2 linked regions of the Variovorax paradoxus EPS genome follow. The protein of the gene in region 2 interacts with the protein of the main gene of each other region in a pairwise test. Links are inferred from orthologs where the notes say so. Each region holds a gene or a part of one and is shown on either strand. Other genes may lie near its edges.

Region 1 (9,024 bases), 690 kb from region 2 along the record:
AGAGTTAAAAGCGAATGCGCCGCAGATCAGAGATCTTCGGAACCCAACAGCATCTCGGTGATGCCCATGCCGGCCTTCACCATCGGGAACACGTTCTCGGTGGGGTCGGTGCGGAAGTCCATGAACACCGTGCGGTCCTTGAGCTTGCGCGCTTCACGCAGCGCGGGCTCCACGTCTTGTGGACGCTCGATCAGCATGCCGACGTGGCCATAGGCCTCGGCCAGCTTCACGAAGTTCGGCAGCGCATCCATGTAGCTGTGGCTGTAACGGCCGGAGTATTCGATCTCCTGCCACTGGCGCACCATGCCCAGGTAGCGATTGTTGAGCGAGCAGATCTTGATCGGCGTGTTGTATTGCAGGCAGGTGGAGAGTTCCTGGATGCACATCTGCACCGAGCCTTCGCCGGTGATGGTGAACACTTCCGAATCGGGCTTCGCCAGCTTGATACCCATGGCATAGGGAATGCCCACGCCCATGGTGCCCAGGCCGCCCGAGTTGATCCAGCGGCGCGGCTCGTCGAAGCGGTAATACTGGGCGGCCCACATCTGGTGCTGCCCCACGTCCGACGTGATGTACGCGTCGGCGTCCTTGGTCATGTTCCAGAGCGTCTCGACCACATACTGCGGCTTGATCACGTCCTTGTTGCCGCGGTCATACTTGAGACAGTCGCGCGAACGCCAGGCCTCGATGGTCTTCCACCAGTCGGCCAGCGCGCCGGCGTCGGGCTTGGTGGTGCTCTCGCGGATCATCGAGATCAGCTCGGTGAGCACGTCCTTCACGTCGCCGACGATCGGGATGTCGACCTTCACGCGCTTGGAGATGCTCGACGGGTCGATGTCGACGTGGATGATCTTGCGTTCGTTCGTCGCGAAGTGCTTCGGGTTGCCAATCACGCGGTCGTCGAATCGCGCACCCACGGCCAGCAGCACGTCGCAGTTCTGCATCGCGTTGTTGGCTTCGATCGTGCCGTGCATGCCCAGCATGCCGAGGAACTTGCGATCGCTCGCCGGGTAAGCACCCAGGCCCATCAGCGTGTTGGTGACCGGATAGCCGAGCATGTCGACCAACGTGCGCAGTTCGTTGCACGCATTGCCCAACAGGACGCCGCCGCCCGTGTAGATATACGGGCGCTTCGCAGCCAGCAAAAGCTGAAGCGCCTTGCGGATCTGGCCGCCGTGGCCCTTGCGCACCGGGTTGTACGAGCGCATCTCGACCTTGTCGGGATAGCCGGCGTAGGGCGTCTTCTTGAAGGAAACGTCCTTGGGCACGTCCACCACCACGGGGCCGGGACGGCCACTGCGCGCGATGTGGAAGGCCTTCTTCATCGTCATGGCCAGATCCTTGGGATCCTTGACGAGGAAGTTGTGCTTGACGATGGGGCGGGTGATGCCGACCGTGTCGCATTCCTGGAAGGCATCGAGGCCAATGGCAGCGGTGGGTACCTGGCCCGAGATGATCACCATCGGGATGGAGTCCATGTACGCCGTGGCGATGCCGGTGACCGCGTTGGTCAGGCCGGGACCCGAGGTGACCAGTGCCACGCCGACTTCGCCGGTGGCGCGTGCATAGCCGTCGGCCGCGTGCACGGCTGCCTGCTCGTGGCGCACCAGAACGTGCTGGATGGTGTCTTGCTTGTAGAACGCGTCGTAGATGTACAGAACCGCGCCGCCAGGGTAGCCCCAGATGTACTGGACGCCTTCGGCCTGCAGTGCCTTGACCAGCACTTCAGCGCCCATGAGTTCTTGCGTTGGGTTGCCGGCGCCAGAAGACGCGGCTGCTGCGGAGATGATCTCCGCCTTCGAGATTTCCATGATCAACCTTTGTGTTTTTTCGGGAACGAAAAACCTTGGGTGCCCCTTGCCAACCCTTGTGGGGTCGCGCCAGGACTTGAGGCCATAGCCATGAGCGGACTGATGTTCCGCCGGACCTTGACCCGTTTGCCTTTTGACTTGCAGCGCGGATTATGACATTACCCGGCGGTTCAGATTCGCTTCAGGTGGCTTGTAAAGGCATCGGGGCATAATCCGCGGCGGAAAACATAAGCGTTCGCTAGACATCCCCTCCCACGCGGCGCGCCTTTGCGCGCCCCCTCTCGCTTGGCCACTGAACAAGAACTCTCCGACTTCCTGAAAAGCGTCGAACGACGCGCTTTCAAGCGCTCGGTCTACCACGTGCGGGACGAAGAAGCGGCGCTCGACATCGTGCAGGACAGCATGATGAAGCTGGCGCAGCACTATGGCGACAAGCCGGCCAACGAACTGCCGATGCTGTTCCAGCGCATCCTGTCGAACTGCACGCTCGACTGGTTCCGCCGCCAGAAAACCCGCCGCGCGCTGTTCTCGAATCTGAGCGATTTCGACTCGGTCGACGACGACGGAGATTTCGATCTTCTGGAGAACTTCGTCTCGCCAACAGACTCCAGAGAAACGGAAAGCGCCGAAGACACCACCCGCCGCGCCCAGGTCTTCCACGAGATCGAGGAACAGATCGCTGCATTGCCCGGCCGTCAACGCGAGGCTTTCCTGATGCGTTACTGGGAGGAAATGGACGTCGCAGAGACGGCCGCTGCGATGGGCTGCTCCGAGGGCAGCGTCAAAACCCATTGCTCGCGAGCCGTCCACGCTCTGAGCAAGGCGCTCAAGGCCAAGGGAATATCGCTATGAACACTAAGGTTCCAACTTCTTTTAACGCCGCCGAAGATCAGTTCGGTCAGCGCCTGGCTGCCCGGCTCTCCGACGGCAACCAAGAGCTCTCGCACGACATCGGCGAACGGTTGCGCGTTGCGCGTGCGCAGGCCGTGGCCGCACGCAAGCAAGCACCGCAATTGCGAACTGCGCCGGAAGTGGTGCAGTCCGGCCACGCGCTCACGCTCGGCGGTGGCTGGTGGACCCGCATCGGGTCGGTGGTTCCGTTGATTGCCCTCGTGGCCGGCCTCATCACCATCAGCGTGATGCAGGACGACGACCGCGTCAGCGAGCTGGCCGAAGTTGACTCCGCCCTCCTCACCGGCGACCTGCCCCCGGCCGCCTACACCGACCCGGGCTTCGCCCAATTCCTGAAGGCCGACGGCGCCTCCGACTGACCCTCCCCGACCGAATGCGACGCCGTTCCAATTCCAGCGCGAACACCCCCCGTCTCTTGCGCCCGCTCACGGCGGGCGCATCCGTTTGGGCGGGCGCGCTCGCCGTCGCGGCCTTCAGCCTGACGCTTGCCTCCGCCCAGCCGCCCTCCGAGGTCAACAAGGCTGGACAGACAGGTGTTGCAAACTCCGCGGCAGCCGGCGCCATCAAGACAGTTCCTGCAACCAAGCCGCTCTGGAGCGAGCTCACCGCCGAACAGCAACTGGCCCTCAAGCCCCTGGTCTCGCACTGGACCACGATGAACACCGGGCAAAAACGCAAGTGGCTGGCACTGTCACGAAACTTCGCGACCATGTCGACGGATGATCAAGTCACCCTGCACAGCCGCATGATCGAGTGGGCCGCCCTGAGCAATCAGCAGCGGGCCCAGGCGCGCCTGAACTTCGCCGAGGTCAAACGCCTGCCGGCCGACGAGCGCAAGGCCAAGTGGGAGCAATACCAGGCCTTGAGCGAGGAAGAAAAGCGCAAGCTCGCCGAGCGCGCACCGGCCAAGCCGCGCGGTGCGGCCATTCCCGTGCGCCCCGTCTCGTCGCAAAAGCTCGTACCGGTGCCCGCCGTCACGCCGCCCGGCCAACACACGCCCAGGATCGTTTTGGCACCGCCGACCCCATCGTCCATGCCCGCCGCGGCCATCCTTGTGACGACCCCGTTGGAGCGGATGCCTGCTGCCACGAGCACTGCGCCTGCCGCGGCGCCAGCTACCGCCAACGTCACATCGCCGCCGGTTCCCGCCGAGGCTCAGGTCCCGGCGCCGACGCCTGCGGCGGCCGAGCAGCTTCCCTCCGCTCCCTGATACCAAGCAAGGCTTCGATGGTTTCCAGTTCTCCCGAGGCGTCGGGGCCCGATCAGCCTGCCTCGCCCGACGCACCGGCAAACGGCGCTCTTGCTTCGACGGTTCCCGGCCTGTGGCGCCGGATGGCCTGCTGGCTCTACGAAGGCATGCTGCTGTTCGCGGTCGTGTTCGTCTCGGGTTGGCTGTTCAGCACGCTGGGCCAGATGCGCGACGCCATGGATTCGCGCCGACACCTGTTCCAGGCGTTCCTCTTCGTGGTGTTCGGCGTGTACTTCGTCTGGTTCTGGGCCAAGGGCCAAACGCTCGCGATGAAGACCTGGAACATCCGCATCGTCGACATCCACGGCCAGCCCGTCAGCCAGCGCCGAGCTTTGGCTCGCTACCTCCTGAGCTGGATCTGGTTCCTGCCGCCACTCGCCGCGATCGCGCCTTTCAAGCTGTCTGGCGGCGAATCGACCGTCCTGATCTTCGGCTGGGTCGCTGTCTGGGCGGTTCTCGCCCGTTTTCACCCTGAGCGCCAGTTCTGGCACGACGCCTGGGCCGGTACGCGGCTCATCACCTCCAAGCCCATGAGCCGCCGATGAGTGCCCTGCCCGAGCTTCCCGACCCCGCCGTCAATCCACAAAAGGCCCGCAAGGGCTTCGAGCGCGTCTTTCATGCCACGCTGATCTCGCTGCACGGGCTTCGCGCCGGCTGGAGCGAACCCGCCTTCCGGCAGGAAGCGATCCTGTCGATCGTGATGATCCCGGCCGCTTTCTGGCTCGGCCGCAGCTGGGTCGAGGTGGCACTGCTTGCCGGCAGCGCCATCCTGGTGATGATCGTGGAGTTGCTCAATACCGCCGTCGAGGCCGCCATCGACCGCATCGGCCCCGAATGGCACGACCTCTCCAAGCGCGCCAAGGACATGGGCAGCGCCGCGGTTTTGCTGTCGCTCACGCTGTGCAGCGGCATCTGGGCGGCGGCATTGTGGACGCGCTTCGTGTCATGAGCTGGCCAGCGTCCCGAGGCATGATGGCGGGATGAATCCTGAATTTTCGATCTGTGTGTATTGCGGCTCGCGTCCTGGCGAGCGCCCCGAGTTTTCCGAGGCGGCCAAGGCTGTCGGCCAGTGGATTGGCCAGCATGGCGGCCAACTGGTCTACGGTGGCGGCCGCACCGGCCTGATGGGCACGGTGGCCGAAGCCACCCGTCTGGCCGGCGGTCGCGTCGTCGGCATCATCCCCAAGGCCCTCGTCGACAAGGAACTGGCCAACCCCCTCTGCGACGAACTGCACGTGGTGGACACCATGCACGAGCGCAAGGCGATGATGGGCGAGCGTGCCGATGCCTTCATCGCCCTGCCGGGGGGAATCGGCACCTTCGAGGAACTGTTCGAGATCTGGACCTGGCGCCAGCTCGGCTATCACGACAAGCCGACCGGCATTCTCAACACCGCTGGCTACTACGACGGCCTGCTGGGCTTCCTCGCGCACAGCGTGCGGGAAGGCTTCATGGGCGACTGGCAGATGACGCTGATCCGCACCGGCACCGACGCCACCGAACTGCTCACGGCACTGCGCGCCGAAGTGCCGCTGCATCCACGCGAAGACAGGCTGTCGGAAAACCTCTGACGCCCGTCTCGAAAGAAAAAGCCCCGGTCAACGGGGCTTTTTTGCTTCAGACGGCGTTCTCGTTTTCTTCGCCGGTACGGATGCGCACGATGCGCTCCACGGCGGTCACGAAGATCTTGCCGTCGCCGATCTTCCCGGTGCGCGCCGAATTGACGATGGCCTCGATGCAGCGCTCCACGTCGCCCTCGTTGACGACCACTTCGACCTTCATCTTGGGCAGGAAGTCGACCACGTATTCGGCGCCGCGGTAGAGCTCGGTATGGCCCTTCTGACGGCCGAAGCCCTTGACCTCGGTCACGGTCAGGCCGGTAACGCCCACTTCGGCCAAGGCCTCGCGCACGTCCTCGAGCTTGAAGGGTTTGACGATGGCGGTGATCTGCTTCATGGTTTTCGTGCTCCGGCGGTTTCGTTGAATTTGCTGGTGATAGGGTAACGCCAATCCTTGCCGAAGCTTCGGTGGGTGACCCGGATTCCTACTGGCGCCTGGCGCCGTTTGTATTCATTGACCTTGATGAGCCGCGCGACCCGCTCGACCACCGCGCGTTCGTAGCCCGCGGCAATGATCTCGTCGATGCCCTCGTCGTCCTGCATGTAGCGTGCCAGGATGCCGTCGAGGATGTCGTAGGGCGGCAGGCTGTCCTGGTCGGTCTGATCGGGCCGAAGCTCGGCGCTCGGGGGGCGCGTGATGATCCGATCGGGGATCGGCGCGGCGCCGGTGCCGTACGGGTCATGGGCGTTGCGCCAGCGCGCGAGCGCGAACACCGTGGTCTTGAGCAGGTCCTTGATGACCGCGAAACCGCCCGCCATGTCGCCATAGAGCGTGCAGTAGCCGGTGGCCATTTCGCTCTTGTTGCCGGTGGTGAGCACGATGGACCCGAACTTGTTCGACAAGGCCATCAGCAGCGTGCCGCGGATGCGGGCCTGGATGTTTTCCTCAGCCGTGTCTTCGGGGCGGTCCTTGAATTCCTCGGCCAAGGCACCCTTGAAGGACTCGAAGGTGTGCTTGATCGATATCTCGTCGTAGCGCACGCCCAGGCGGTTCGCCATCTCGCGCGCATCGATCCAGCTGATGTCGGCCGTGTAAGGCGAAGGCATCATCACCGCGCGCACCTTGTCCTTGCCGAGTGCATCGACCGCAATGGCGAGCACCAATGCGGAGTCGATGCCACCCGAGAGCCCCAGGATGGCGCTCGGGAAGCCGTTCTTGCCGATGTAGTCGCGCACGCCGAGCACCAGGGCGTCCCACAGTTGCGCTTCGGCGTCGCGCGGGGCGGCCACCGCACCGGGCTCGACTACGAAGCCGACGCCACCTTCAGGTGTTCGCTCCAACTGCGCGAAGACCAACTTCTCCTGGAAGCTCTCGACCTGCATCGCGAGTGCGCCGCCCGCCTGCAGCGCGAAGGAGGCGCCGTCGAACACCACCTCGTCCTGCCCACCGACCAGGTGCGCGTAGACCAACGGAAGCCCCACGGCATGTGCCCGGTCGGCCATGCGCGCGACGCGCTCGCCCTCCTTGCCCACGTGATAGGGCGAGGCGTTGATCACGGCGAGCACCTCGGCCCCGGCCGCACGTGCCAGCTCGGCCGGCTGGTCGAACCAGGCGTCCTCGCAGATCAGCAGACCGACGGAAACCCCGCCTGCCTCGAACACGCAGGTGCCCTGCCCCGGCGTGAAATACCGGCGCTCGTCGAACACCTGGTAGTTCGGCAGCTCGCGTTTGGCGTAGGTATCGAGGATGCGGCCTTCCTTGATGACGCTCGCTGCGTTGTGCCGCATCTGCACCGCCACGGAGCGGCTGCGAAGGCTGCCGCCGGTCGGATGCCCCACCACCACGACCATGTCTTTGAGATCGGCGAGCGCAGCGGCAATGCCTTTCACGGCATCATCACAGGCTTCGGTGAAGGCGGGACGCAGGAACAGGTCCTCCGCCGCGTAGCCGGCAATCGAGAGTTCGGGCGTCAGGAGCAGACGCGCACCCTGTGCATGGGATTCGCGTGCGGCATCGACAATCTTTCTTGCGTTGCCGTCGACGTCGCCCACCACAAAATTGAGTTGCGCGATGGCGAGCTTGAGCGTCATACAGAAGGAAGAAAAAGGCTTGAACGATTATGTCATTCGGGTTCTGGCGTCACCGTCGGACGTGAGCCCGAAAGCCTGGAATGCGCTGCTCGCCGCGCAGGCCGAGCCCTCGCCTTTCATGCGCCACGAATACCTCGCGGCGCTGCACGAAAGCGGCAGTGCATCGCCCGCGAGCGGATGGACGGCGCAGTTCGTCACGCTCTGGCGCGGCAAGCAACTCGAAGCCGCCTGCCCGGTCTACGTCAAGGACCATTCCTACGGCGAGTACGTCTTCGACTGGGCCTGGGCCAACGCCTATGAGCAGCACGGGCTTGCTTATTACCCCAAGGCCGTCATCGCCGTGCCGTTCACGCCGGTGCCGGGCTCACGCCTCCTGGCACGCGATGCGCAGAGCCGCACGCTGCTGGTGCAGGCGCTGGTTGCGTGGTGCAAGCAGGAAGGGCTTTCTTCCCTGCACCTGCTGTTCGGCGCCGACGGGGACATCGCCGCATGCACCGAAGCCGGGTTGATGCTGCGCAACACGGTGCAGTTCCATTGGACGAATGCAGTGCCCACGTCGATCCCCGACGTGCCCTCGCTGTCCGACGGGGAGCGTTCCGCCCCGGAGCAGCCCGGCTACCCCGACTTCGACGCTTTTCTCGCCAGCCTCGCCCACGACAAGCGCAAGAAGATCCGCCAAGAGCGCCGCAAGGTCGCCGAGGCCGGCGTGAGCTTCCGCTGGTCCCGTGGCAAGGACATCTCGAAGACCGACTGGGATTTCTTCTACCGCTGCTATGAACGCACCTATCGCGAGCACGGCAACCCGCCTTACCTCACGCGCGATTTCTTCCAGCGCATGGCCGACACCCTGCCCGAGGCCTGGCTGCTGTTCGTCGCCGAGCGCAATGGCAAGCCCATGGCGACCAGCCTGATCGCGCTCTCCACGCAGCCGGACGAACCACTCGTCGCCTACGGCCGCTACTGGGGCGCGCTGGAGCGCGTCGACTGCCTGCACTTCGAGGCCTGCTACTACCAGCCCCTCGCCTGGTGCATCGAGCACGGCGCCCGGCGCTTCGAAGGCGGCGCCCAGGGCGAGCACAAGATGGCGCGCGCGCTGATGCCGGTGAAGACCACCAGCGCCCACTGGCTCGCGCACCCAGCCTTCTCGGACGCGGTCGAGCGCTTTCTCGAGCGCGAGGGGGCCGGCATCGAGAACTACATGGACCATCTGGGCGAGCGCAGCCCGTTCAAGGCCGGCTGAAGCGCAGCCTCTGTCCAAGGGCATAGCGCCTTTGACCGTTTGGCACATCGACGGCGCGCGGCGCCTCTCCTAGCATCCGGACCCGAAAAGTCCCGACTCCGAGGAGAAACCGAATGCGCTCATCGACTCGTCTCGCCCTTGCGGCGCTCTGCCTCACAAGTG
Region 2 (9,136 bases):
CAGCCCGCTCACGGCCTCGAGCATCTCGAGCATGGGACGCGTCAGATCCTCCAGGGTCCTGGCGGAAGAAACCGAGTCGGAAAGCTGAAGCAGCAAGGGGTCCATGAAGGCCATTCTGAACGGTCAAAGACTCAAAAATGAATCTTTTTGTTTGCAGAAGTTGATGAAAACGCGGCGACGCCGACCCCGGTTGACTGCTTTCAGGCCAGCGCTTCCATCAGGTCCTTCTCGATGGCCAGCTGCGTTTTCTGGCCCTGGAGCTCGGGGCCGCTGATCAGAAAGGTGTCTTCCACCCGCTCGCCCAGGGTCGTGACCTTGGCGAGCTGCAGATTGAGGTGATGGCGCGCCAGCACCCGCGCCACCGAATACAGAAGACCCGCGCGGTCGCTGGCCGAGATGTTGAGCAGCCAGCGCTGCGCCTTGTCGTCGGGCAAGAGGCTGATGCGCGGCTTGATCGGGAAACTCCGCACCCGGCGCGACACCCGGCCCATGCTCGGCGGGGGCAGGGCGCCGGCTTCGGTGAGCGTCTGCGCGAGGCCCGACTCCACCATGCTGATGAGGTCGCGGTAGTGGTCGGGCAGGAAGGTGGTCACGACCTGGAAGGTGTCGAGCGCATAGCCGTTGCTCGTGGTGTGCACCTTGGCATCCAGGATGCTGAACGACGACTGGTCGAAGTAGCCGCAGATGCGCGCGAACAGGTCGGGCTGGTCGGGCGTGTAGACCACCACCTGCAGGCCTTCGCCCACCGGCGACAGGTGCGCGCGCACGATGGGCGGCGCCTTCGGGTCGATCGGCACGTTCGGCGGCGGCACGAAGCGCGAGAGCTGCTTGGCGTGCCAGGCGATTTCGGTGGCGTCGTGCCGCATGAAATAGCCGACGTCGAGCGTGTCCCAGAGCGCCTTGTGCGCCTCGAAGCGCTGGGCATGCAGGGCGAGCTGCACCAACGCCTCGCGCTTGCGCGATTCGACTTCGGCGTCCGGGTCGGGCATGCGTCCGCCGAGGGCGCGCAGCGTGTAGCGGTACAGGTCTTCGAGCAGCTTGCCTTTCCATGCATTCCATACGCGCGGCGAGGTGCCGCGGATGTCGGCGATGGTGAGCAGATACAGCGCGGTGAGGTAGCGCTCGTTGCCCACGCGCTTGGCGAAGGCGCCGATCACCTCGGGGTCGCTCAGGTCCTGCTTCTGGGCCACCTGGCTCATCACCAGGTGCTCGGACACGAGGAATTCGATGAGCTTGGAGTCTTCGCGCGCGATGCCGTGCTGCTTGCAGAAGCGCTGCACGTCGCGCGCACCGAGCGTCGAATGGTCGCCGCCGCGGCCCTTGGCGATGTCGTGGAAGAGGGCCGCCACGTACAGGATCCAGGGCTTGTCCCAGCCGGCCGCGAGCTGCGAGCAGAACGGGTACTCGTGCGCATGCTCGGCAATGAAGAAGCGCCGCACGTTGCGCAGCACCATCAGGATGTGCTGGTCCACTGTGTACACGTGGAACAGGTCGTGCTGCATCTGCCCCACGATGCTGCGGAATACGCGAAGGTAGCGCCCGAGCACCGAGGTCTGGTTCATCAGCCGGAAGGCATGCGTGATGCCGTAGGGCTGCAGCAGGATCCGCATGAAGGTCTCGTGGTTGACCGGGTCGTTGCGGAACTTGCTGTCCATCACATGGCGCGCGTTGTAGAGCGCCCGCAGCGTGCGCGCCGACAGGCCCTTCACGCCGATGGTCTTCTGGTAGAGCAGGAAGGTCTCGAGCACCGCATGCGGCTCGCGCTCGTAGAGGTCGTCGCTCGCGATCTCGATGAGGCCGGCGCGCTCGTAGAAGCGCTCGTTGATCGGCGTGTGCTGCTCGTCGCTGGGCTGCAGGCGCTCGGAGATGTTGAGCAGCAGGATCTGGTTGAGCTGCGACACGGCCTTGGCCGCCCAGTAGTAGCGGCGCATCAGCGCCTCGCTGGACTTGCGCTGCGATTCGCTTTCGTAGCCGAAGCTGGCAGCCACGGCGGTCTGCAAGTCGAACACCAGGCGGTCTTCGCGCCGGTTGGCAATCACGTGCAGGCGGGCGCGAATCAGCGAGAGCAGCGCCTCGTTGCGCTTGATCTGCTGCGCCTCGAAAGAGGTGGCCAGGCCGTTCTTGGCCAGGTCGTCCCAGCGGCTGCCGTAGCCGGCGGCCTTGGTCATCCAGAGGATGGTCTGCAGGTCGCGCAGGCCCCCGGGCGATTCCTTGCAGTTGGGTTCGAGCGCGTAGGGCGTGTTGTCGAACTTCTGATGGCGGTGCCGCATTTCCTGCGACTTGGCCACGAAGAACGCCTGCGGATCGATGGCACGCGTGAAGCGGCGGCGGAAAGCGACGAAGAGCTTCTTGTTGCCCGCGATCAGCCGGGCTTCGAGCAGCGAGGTCTGGACGGTGACGTCCTTCTCGGCCTCCGCCAGGCACTCTTCGACGGTGCGCACGCTGGAGCCGATTTCGAGCCCGGCGTCCCAGCAGTGGCCGATGAAGGCTTCGATGCGGGCCGGGTCGATCTCGCTCTCGTGGCCTTCGGGCGGCAGGAGCAGGAGGACATCGACGTCGGAATACGGGAACAGCTCACCGCGGCCGAAACCGCCGACGGCGGCCAGGGTCAGCGAGTCGCCGAAATTGGCTTCCTGCCACAGGCTGCACAGCGTCTGGTCGGCCAGCGCCGAGAGCTGGCGCAGCACCGTATGGACGCTGCGGGTGGGCGCGCGTGCGAAGCGCAGGGTGTCGAAAAGGGCGAGCTTTTTCGCGCGATAGGCTTCGCGCAGCGTCGCCACATCGATCTTGGCTGCTTCGATCACGGCGGGGGCGCGCTTCGGCGCGTCAGGTTTTTGTCGAGGTGACGAAGGAGGGCAGCGGGGGGCTGCCTTCGGAGAGCGTCAGCACTTCGTAGCCGGTTTCGGTGACGAGCACGGTGTGCTCCCACTGGGCCGACAGCGAATGGTCGCGGGTGACGATGGTCCAGCCGTCGTACTGGCCGCCCTTGAAGTCTTCCTTCACGTCGCGCTTGCCGGCGTTGATCATCGGCTCGATCGTGAAGATCATGCCGGGCTTGAGCTCTTCCATGGTGCCCGGGCGGCCGTAGTGCAGCACCTGGGGCTCTTCATGGAAACGCTGGCCCACGCCGTGCCCGCAGAACTCGCGCACCACCGAGAAGCCCTGGCCCTCGGCGAACTTCTGGATCGCATGGCCCACGTCGCCGAGATGCGCACCGGGGCGCACCTGCAGGATGCCGTGCCACATGGCTTCGAAGGTGATGCTGCACAGGCGCTTTGCGGCGATGGAGGCGTCGCCGATCACGTACATGCGGCTGTTGTCGCCGAACCAGCCGTCCTTGATGACGGTGACGTCGACATTCATGATGTCGCCCTTCTTCAGGGGCTTGTCGTTCGGGATGCCATGGCACACCACGTGGTTCACCGAGGTGCAGAGCGACTTCGGAAAAGGCACGCTGCTGGCGCCCATGTAGCCCACAGTGGCCGACGTGGTGCCCTGCTTGACCATGTACTCGGCGGCGAGCCGGTCCACGTCGTTGGTCGTGATGCCGGGCTTGATGAGGGGCGTGAGGTAGTCCAGCACCTCGGAGGCAAGGCGGCAGGCGACGCGCATGGCTTCGATGCCCGCAGCGTCTTTGTAGGTAATGCTCATGGCCCGAATTATCCCATCGGAGAACGAGCCTGCCCCCAACGCGGGACACTTCGTGTTCCCGCTGCCCCCGAGGGCGCGGCCCGCTTGGGGTGGCCCGGCGTTGGCCTAAAATCCCGGGTTAACGCGGATGGCCCCAGTCAGCGGCCATCCGCCCTCGATTTCTTGATTCCCAACGCGGCCCCCGAGGCCCCACATCGACCGTGACGCAGCCCGCACCTCAAGCCCTTCCCGTCGTAACCCTGTTCGAGGGCGGCAGCGCACTCAGCGATTTCCGCGCGCGGCAACTGCTGCCGAAGCTGCAGGCCATCGAGCCGCGCATCGAGGGCATTTCGGCCCGTTTCGTTCACTTGGTGGTCACCGATGCCGCACTCGATGCGGCCGGCCGTGACCGCTTCGCCGCGCTGCTGACCTACGGCGAGCCCTTCGAGGCGCCGGCCAAGGCGGGCACTTCGGTGGTCGTCACGCCGCGCCTGGGCACCGTGTCGCCCTGGGCCTCCAAGGCCACGGACATCGCCCACAACTGCGGCCTGGCGCTGCGCCGGGTCGAGCGGGTCACGCAATACCACCTGAAGCTCAAGTCGCCGCTGATCGGCAAGACGCCCGTCATCGAAGGCGACACGCTCGCCGCCGTGGCCGGCCCGCTGCACGACCGCATGACCGAATCGGTGCTCGCCACCGTCGAGCAGGCGGCCAGCCTTTTCAGCGAACTGCCGGCCCAGCCGATGGCGCAGGTCGATGTGCAAGCCGGCGGCCGCGAGGCCCTGGTCGCTGCCAACACCGGCTTCGGCCTGGCGCTGGCCGAGGACGAGATCGACTACCTTGTCGAAGCCTTCACGCGCCTCGGCCGGAACCCCAGCGACGTCGAACTGATGATGTTCGCGCAGGCCAACAGCGAGCACTGCCGCCACAAGATCTTCAACGCCCAGTTCACCATCGACGGCAAGGCGCAGCCGCAGAGCCTGTTCTCGATGATCCGCCACACCGAGAAACAGAACCCGCAGCACACGGTCATCGCCTATGCGGACAACGCCTCGGTGATGGAAGGCGCGACCATCGAGCGATTCACTCCGGCCGACGGTTCGCAGAGCTATCAGAAAAATAGCGCCCTGAGCCATGTGCTGATGAAGGTCGAGACGCACAACCACCCGACCGCGATTTCCCCGTTCCCCGGTGCTTCGACCGGCGCAGGCGGCGAGATCCGCGACGAAGGCGCCACCGGCCGCGGCTCCAAGCCCAAGGCGGGCCTGACTGGCTTCACCGTCTCCAAGCTCTGGCCTGAAGACGGCCACTACGGCAAGCCCGAGCACATCGCGAGCCCGCTTCAGATCATGACCGAGGGCCCGCTCGGCGGCGCCGCGTTCAACAATGAATTCGGCCGGCCCAACTTGCTGGGCTACTTCCGCGAATACGAACAGGCGGTGACGAGCGACCTCGACACCGTGCAGCGCGGCTACCACAAGCCCATCATGATCGCGGGCGGCCTTGGCAGCATCGATGCGACCCAGACCAAGAAGATCCAGTTCCCCGCCGGCTCGCTGCTGATCCAGCTCGGTGGCCCCGGCATGCGCATCGGCATGGGCGGCAGTGCCGCCAGCTCGATGGCCACCGGCGCCAACGCGGCCGAGCTCGACTTCGACTCGGTGCAGCGCGGCAACCCCGAAATCGAGCGCCGTGCGCAAGAGGTCATCAACCACTGCTGGCAGCAGGGCGCGGCCAACCCGATCCTGGCGATCCACGACGTGGGCGCGGGTGGCCTGAGCAATGCCTTCCCCGAGCTGACCAACGACGCCGGCCGCGGCGCGCACTTCGACCTGCGCGCCGTGCCGCTCGAAGAGTCGGGCATGGCACCGAAGGAAATCTGGTGCAACGAAAGCCAGGAGCGCTACGTGCTGGCCATCGCGCCGGACTCGCTCGAACAGTTCAAGGCCTTCTGCGAGCGCGAGCGCTGCCCGTTCTCGGTGGTCGGCGTGGCGACCGAAGAGCGCCAGCTGCTGGTCGCCGACGAAGGCGCAGCGGTCCAGCCGGTCGACATGCCGATGGAAGTGCTGCTCGGCAAGCCACCCAAGATGCACCGCGACGTGAAGACCGTCGCCCGCACCTTCAAGCCGCTCGACCTCACGGGCGTCGATCTGCAGAAGGCTGCCATCGACGTGCTCGCGCACCCGACCGTCGCTTCCAAGCGTTTCCTCATCACCATCGGCGACCGCACCGTGGGCGGCATGACCCACCGCGACCAGATGGTCGGCCCATGGCAGGTGCCCGTGGCCGATTGCGCCGTGACGCTGGCCGACTACAAGGGCTTCGCCGGCGAAGCCATGAGCATGGGCGAGCGCACGCCGCTGGCCGCGCTCGACGCGCCGGCCTCGGGCCGTATGGCCGTGGCCGAGGCCATCACCAATCTGCTGGCCGCGCCGATCGAACTCTCGCGCGTCAAGCTCTCGGCCAACTGGATGGCCGCCTGCGGCGAGCCCGGCGAAGACGCCGCGCTGTACGAGACCGTCAAGGCCGTGGGCCTGGAACTGTGCCCGGCGCTGGGCGTGTCGATTCCGGTCGGCAAGGATTCGCTGTCGATGCGCACGCAGTGGAAGGACGGCGACGAGGCCAAGAAGGTCACCTCGCCCGTCAGCCTGATCGTCACCGCCTTCGCGTCGCTGGCCGACGTGCGCGGCACGCTCACGCCGCAACTGGACGCAGAAGAAGCCGACACCACGCTCGTGCTTATCGACCTGGGCCGTGGCCAGCACCGCATGGCCGGCAGCATCCTCTCGCAGGCGCTCGGCCAGAGCGGCGACACCGTGCCTGACCTGGACGACCCGGCCCAGCTCGTGGCGCTGGTCAATGCAGTGAACGCGTTGCGCGCCGACGGCAAGATCCTCGCGATGCACGACCGCAGCGACGGCGGCCTGTTTGCCACCGCCTGCGAGATGGCCTTCGCCGGCCACGTCGGCGTGGCGCTCAACGTGGACATGCTGGTCACCGAAGGAGACGGCATCTCCGACAGCCGCATGGAAACCGGCGACGCCAAGAACTGGGCGCAGCAGGTCAGCGCGCGGCGCGAGGAGCTCACGCTCAAGGCGCTCTTTAACGAAGAGCTCGGCATGGTGCTGCAGGTGCGCACGGCAGAGCGCAATGACGTGATGCAGGTGCTGCGCGCGCATGGCCTCAGCGCGCACAGCCATTTCGTCGGCAAGACGCGCCCGGTCAGCTCCACCATGGATGCGGGCAAGGGCAAGCTCGAAGTCTGGCGCGATGCCAAGTCGGTGTTCAGCGCGTCGCTGCACGACCTGCACCAGGTGTGGGACTCGGTGAGTTGGAAGATCGCCCGCGAGCGCGACAACCCAGCCTGCGCCGATGCCGAGCACGCCGCGGCTGGCGAAGTTTCGGACCCCGGCATGCATGTGTTCCTGCCGAACGCGCAGCCTGCGGCGCCGGCCATCCTGCAGTCGCGCCCCAAGGTCGCGATCCTGCGCGAGCAGGGCGTCAACTCGCATGTCGAGATGGCCTATGCGTTCACCGAAGCGGGCTTCGAGGCCTACGACGTGCACATGACCGACCTGCAGACGGGCAGGGCGGACCTCGCCAACTTCAAGGGCGTGGTCGCCTGTGGCGGCTTCAGCTACGGCGACACGCTGGGCGCCGGCACCGGCTGGGCGCGCAGCATCACCTTCAACCCGAAGCTGGCCGAGCAGTTCAAGGCCTTCTTCGGACGCGAAGACACCTTCGGCCTCGGCGTGTGCAACGGCTGCCAGATGTTCGCCGAGCTGGCCGACATCATCCCCGGCGCCGAAGCCTGGCCGCGCTTCACCACCAACCAGAGCGAGCGCTTCGAGGCGCGCCTGTCGATGGTCGAAGTGCTCGAATCGCCGAGCCTCTTCTTCGCAGGCATGGCCGGCAGCCGCCTGCCGATCGCGGTGGCGCACGGCGAGGGCTACGCGAACTTCAAGCACCGCGGCGACGCAGCCAAGGCTATCGCGGCGATGCGCTTCGTGGACAACCACGGCAACGCCACCGAGCAGTACCCGTTCAACCCGAACGGCAGCGCCGGTGGCCTGACCTCGGTGACCACGCCCGACGGCCGCTTCACCGCCGTGATGCCGCACCCCGAGCGCGTGTTCCGCAACATCCAGATGAGCTGGACGCCGGGCGACCGGAGCGAACTGAGCCCCTGGATGCAGATCTGGCGCAACGCGCGCAAGTGGGTGGGTTGATCACCTGAAGGCTGCTGCGGCAGCCCCATAAAAAAAACGGCCCGCAGGCCGTTTTTTTTATGGGGGAGAGAAGCGCGAGGCTTACTCGACCTTGGCCTTCGCGCGCAGTTCCTCTTGGTACTTTTGCAGGCGCTGCTGTTGCAGCTGCTGCGTGACCTGCGGCTTCACTTCTTCCAGCTTCGGCAGTTGCGCCTGGCGGATGTCGTCCACGCGGATGATGTGATAGCCGAACTGCGTCTTGATGGGCGCCGGCGTGGTCTCGCCCTTCTTCAGCTTGATCATCGCTTCCGAGAACTCGGGCACGAAGCTCGCGGGGTTGGCCCAGTCGAGGTCGCCGCCGTTGGCGCCCGATCCCGGATCCTTGCTCTGCTTCTTGGCGATGTCTTCGAACTTGGCGCCCTTCTTCAGGTCGGCCATGATCTTCTTGGCCTGGTCCTCGGTCTCCACCAGGATGTGGCGGGCCTTGTATTCCTTGCCGCCGTTGGCTGCGACGAACTTGTCGTACTCGGCCTTCACGTCGGCGTCCGAGACCGGGTTGGTCTTGCGGTAGTTGTCGAACAGCGCGCGGATCAGGATGGCCTGGCGGGCGAGTTCGAGCTGATTCTTGTAGTCGTCGTTGGCGTCCAGGCCTTGCTTCTGCGCTTCCTGCATGAACACTTCGCGGGCCACGATTTCCTCGCGCAGCTGGCTTTGCATTTCCGGCGTCACCGGGCGGCCTGCGGCGGCCAGTTGCTGCGCCAGAACGTCCATGCGGGCCTTGGGCACCGGCTTGCCGTTCACGATGGCTGCGTTCTGCGCCAGAGCCGCCATGGGAATGGCACCGATCAGCGCTGCGGCCGCGACGGCCTGCAAGATGTGTTTTTTCATGGAATGAATATCAGGCTGGGGAGAAAGTGCGCGTGTAGGAAAAGGCGCGTGAAAGAAAGCGGAGAGAGACGAACAAAACGGGGAAGAAAGAGGACTGGGGCATCGCGGCGAAGACCGCGCGCAACCCCGTGCAACCAGTACGGACGACTCAGAGCACCTCGATGGCGATGGCGTGCAGACCCTGTGCGATAAAAACTTGGAGGGCATCATACACAAGGCGATGTCGCGCCACGCGAGGCTTCCCCTCGAAGAGCGGGGAGGCGATGCGCACCCGGAAATGCGTGCCGTAGCCCTCCGCATTGGCGCCCGTGTGGCCTGCGTGCGCGGCGCTTTCGTCGATCACTTCGAGCTGCGTGGGAGCCAGTGCTTCGCGCAATGCCGCTTCGAGCGCGGCCGGCGTCGGCAGGGGA

What was found.
Region 1: the proteins of VARPA_RS15965 (region 2) and VARPA_RS12745 interact in binary tests that used the Escherichia coli proteins (3 or more experiments, as listed by UniProt). The link is inferred for Variovorax paradoxus EPS from one-to-one orthologs.

What each region holds. Positions count from the first base shown.
Region 1 is NC_014931.1:2,756,394-2,765,417, reverse strand. What follows is about bases 4,260-7,258. They hold VARPA_RS12745 (P-II family nitrogen regulator), read right to left. Parts: upstream 5,929-7,258; coding sequence 5,590-5,928; downstream 4,260-5,589. Other genes in these bases: VARPA_RS12740 (NAD+ synthase), read right to left, coding at 5,925-7,258; VARPA_RS12750 (TIGR00730 family Rossman fold protein), read left to right, coding at 4,953-5,543; VARPA_RS12755 (diacylglycerol kinase), read left to right, coding at 4,514-4,921; VARPA_RS12760 (RDD family protein), read left to right, coding at 4,260-4,517. Also shown: VARPA_RS12780 (acetolactate synthase 3 catalytic subunit), read right to left, coding at 27-1,811; VARPA_RS12775 (RNA polymerase sigma factor), read left to right, coding at 2,097-2,663; VARPA_RS12770 (DUF3619 family protein), read left to right, coding at 2,660-3,082; VARPA_RS12765 (DUF3106 domain-containing protein), read left to right, coding at 3,097-3,933; more of VARPA_RS12760, read left to right, coding at 3,951-4,259; more of VARPA_RS12740, read right to left, coding at 7,259-7,622; VARPA_RS12735 (GNAT family N-acetyltransferase), read left to right, coding at 7,642-8,862. UniProt on the Escherichia coli protein: P-II indirectly controls the transcription of the glutamine synthetase gene (glnA). P-II prevents NR-II-catalyzed conversion of NR-I to NR-I-phosphate, the transcriptional activator of GlnA. When P-II is uridylylated to P-II-UMP, these events are reversed.
Region 2 is NC_014931.1:3,438,740-3,447,875, reverse strand. Bases 1-3,111 are described here. They hold VARPA_RS15965 ([protein-PII] uridylyltransferase), read right to left. Parts: upstream 2,805-3,111; coding sequence 201-2,804; downstream 1-200. Other genes in these bases: map (type I methionyl aminopeptidase), read right to left, coding at 2,827-3,111; VARPA_RS15970 (sensor domain-containing diguanylate cyclase), read right to left, coding at 1-105. In the rest of the region: more of map, read right to left, coding at 3,112-3,651; purL (phosphoribosylformylglycinamidine synthase), read left to right, coding at 3,852-7,859; VARPA_RS15950 (peptidylprolyl isomerase), read right to left, coding at 7,941-8,726; VARPA_RS15945 (BolA family protein), read right to left, coding at 8,875-9,136.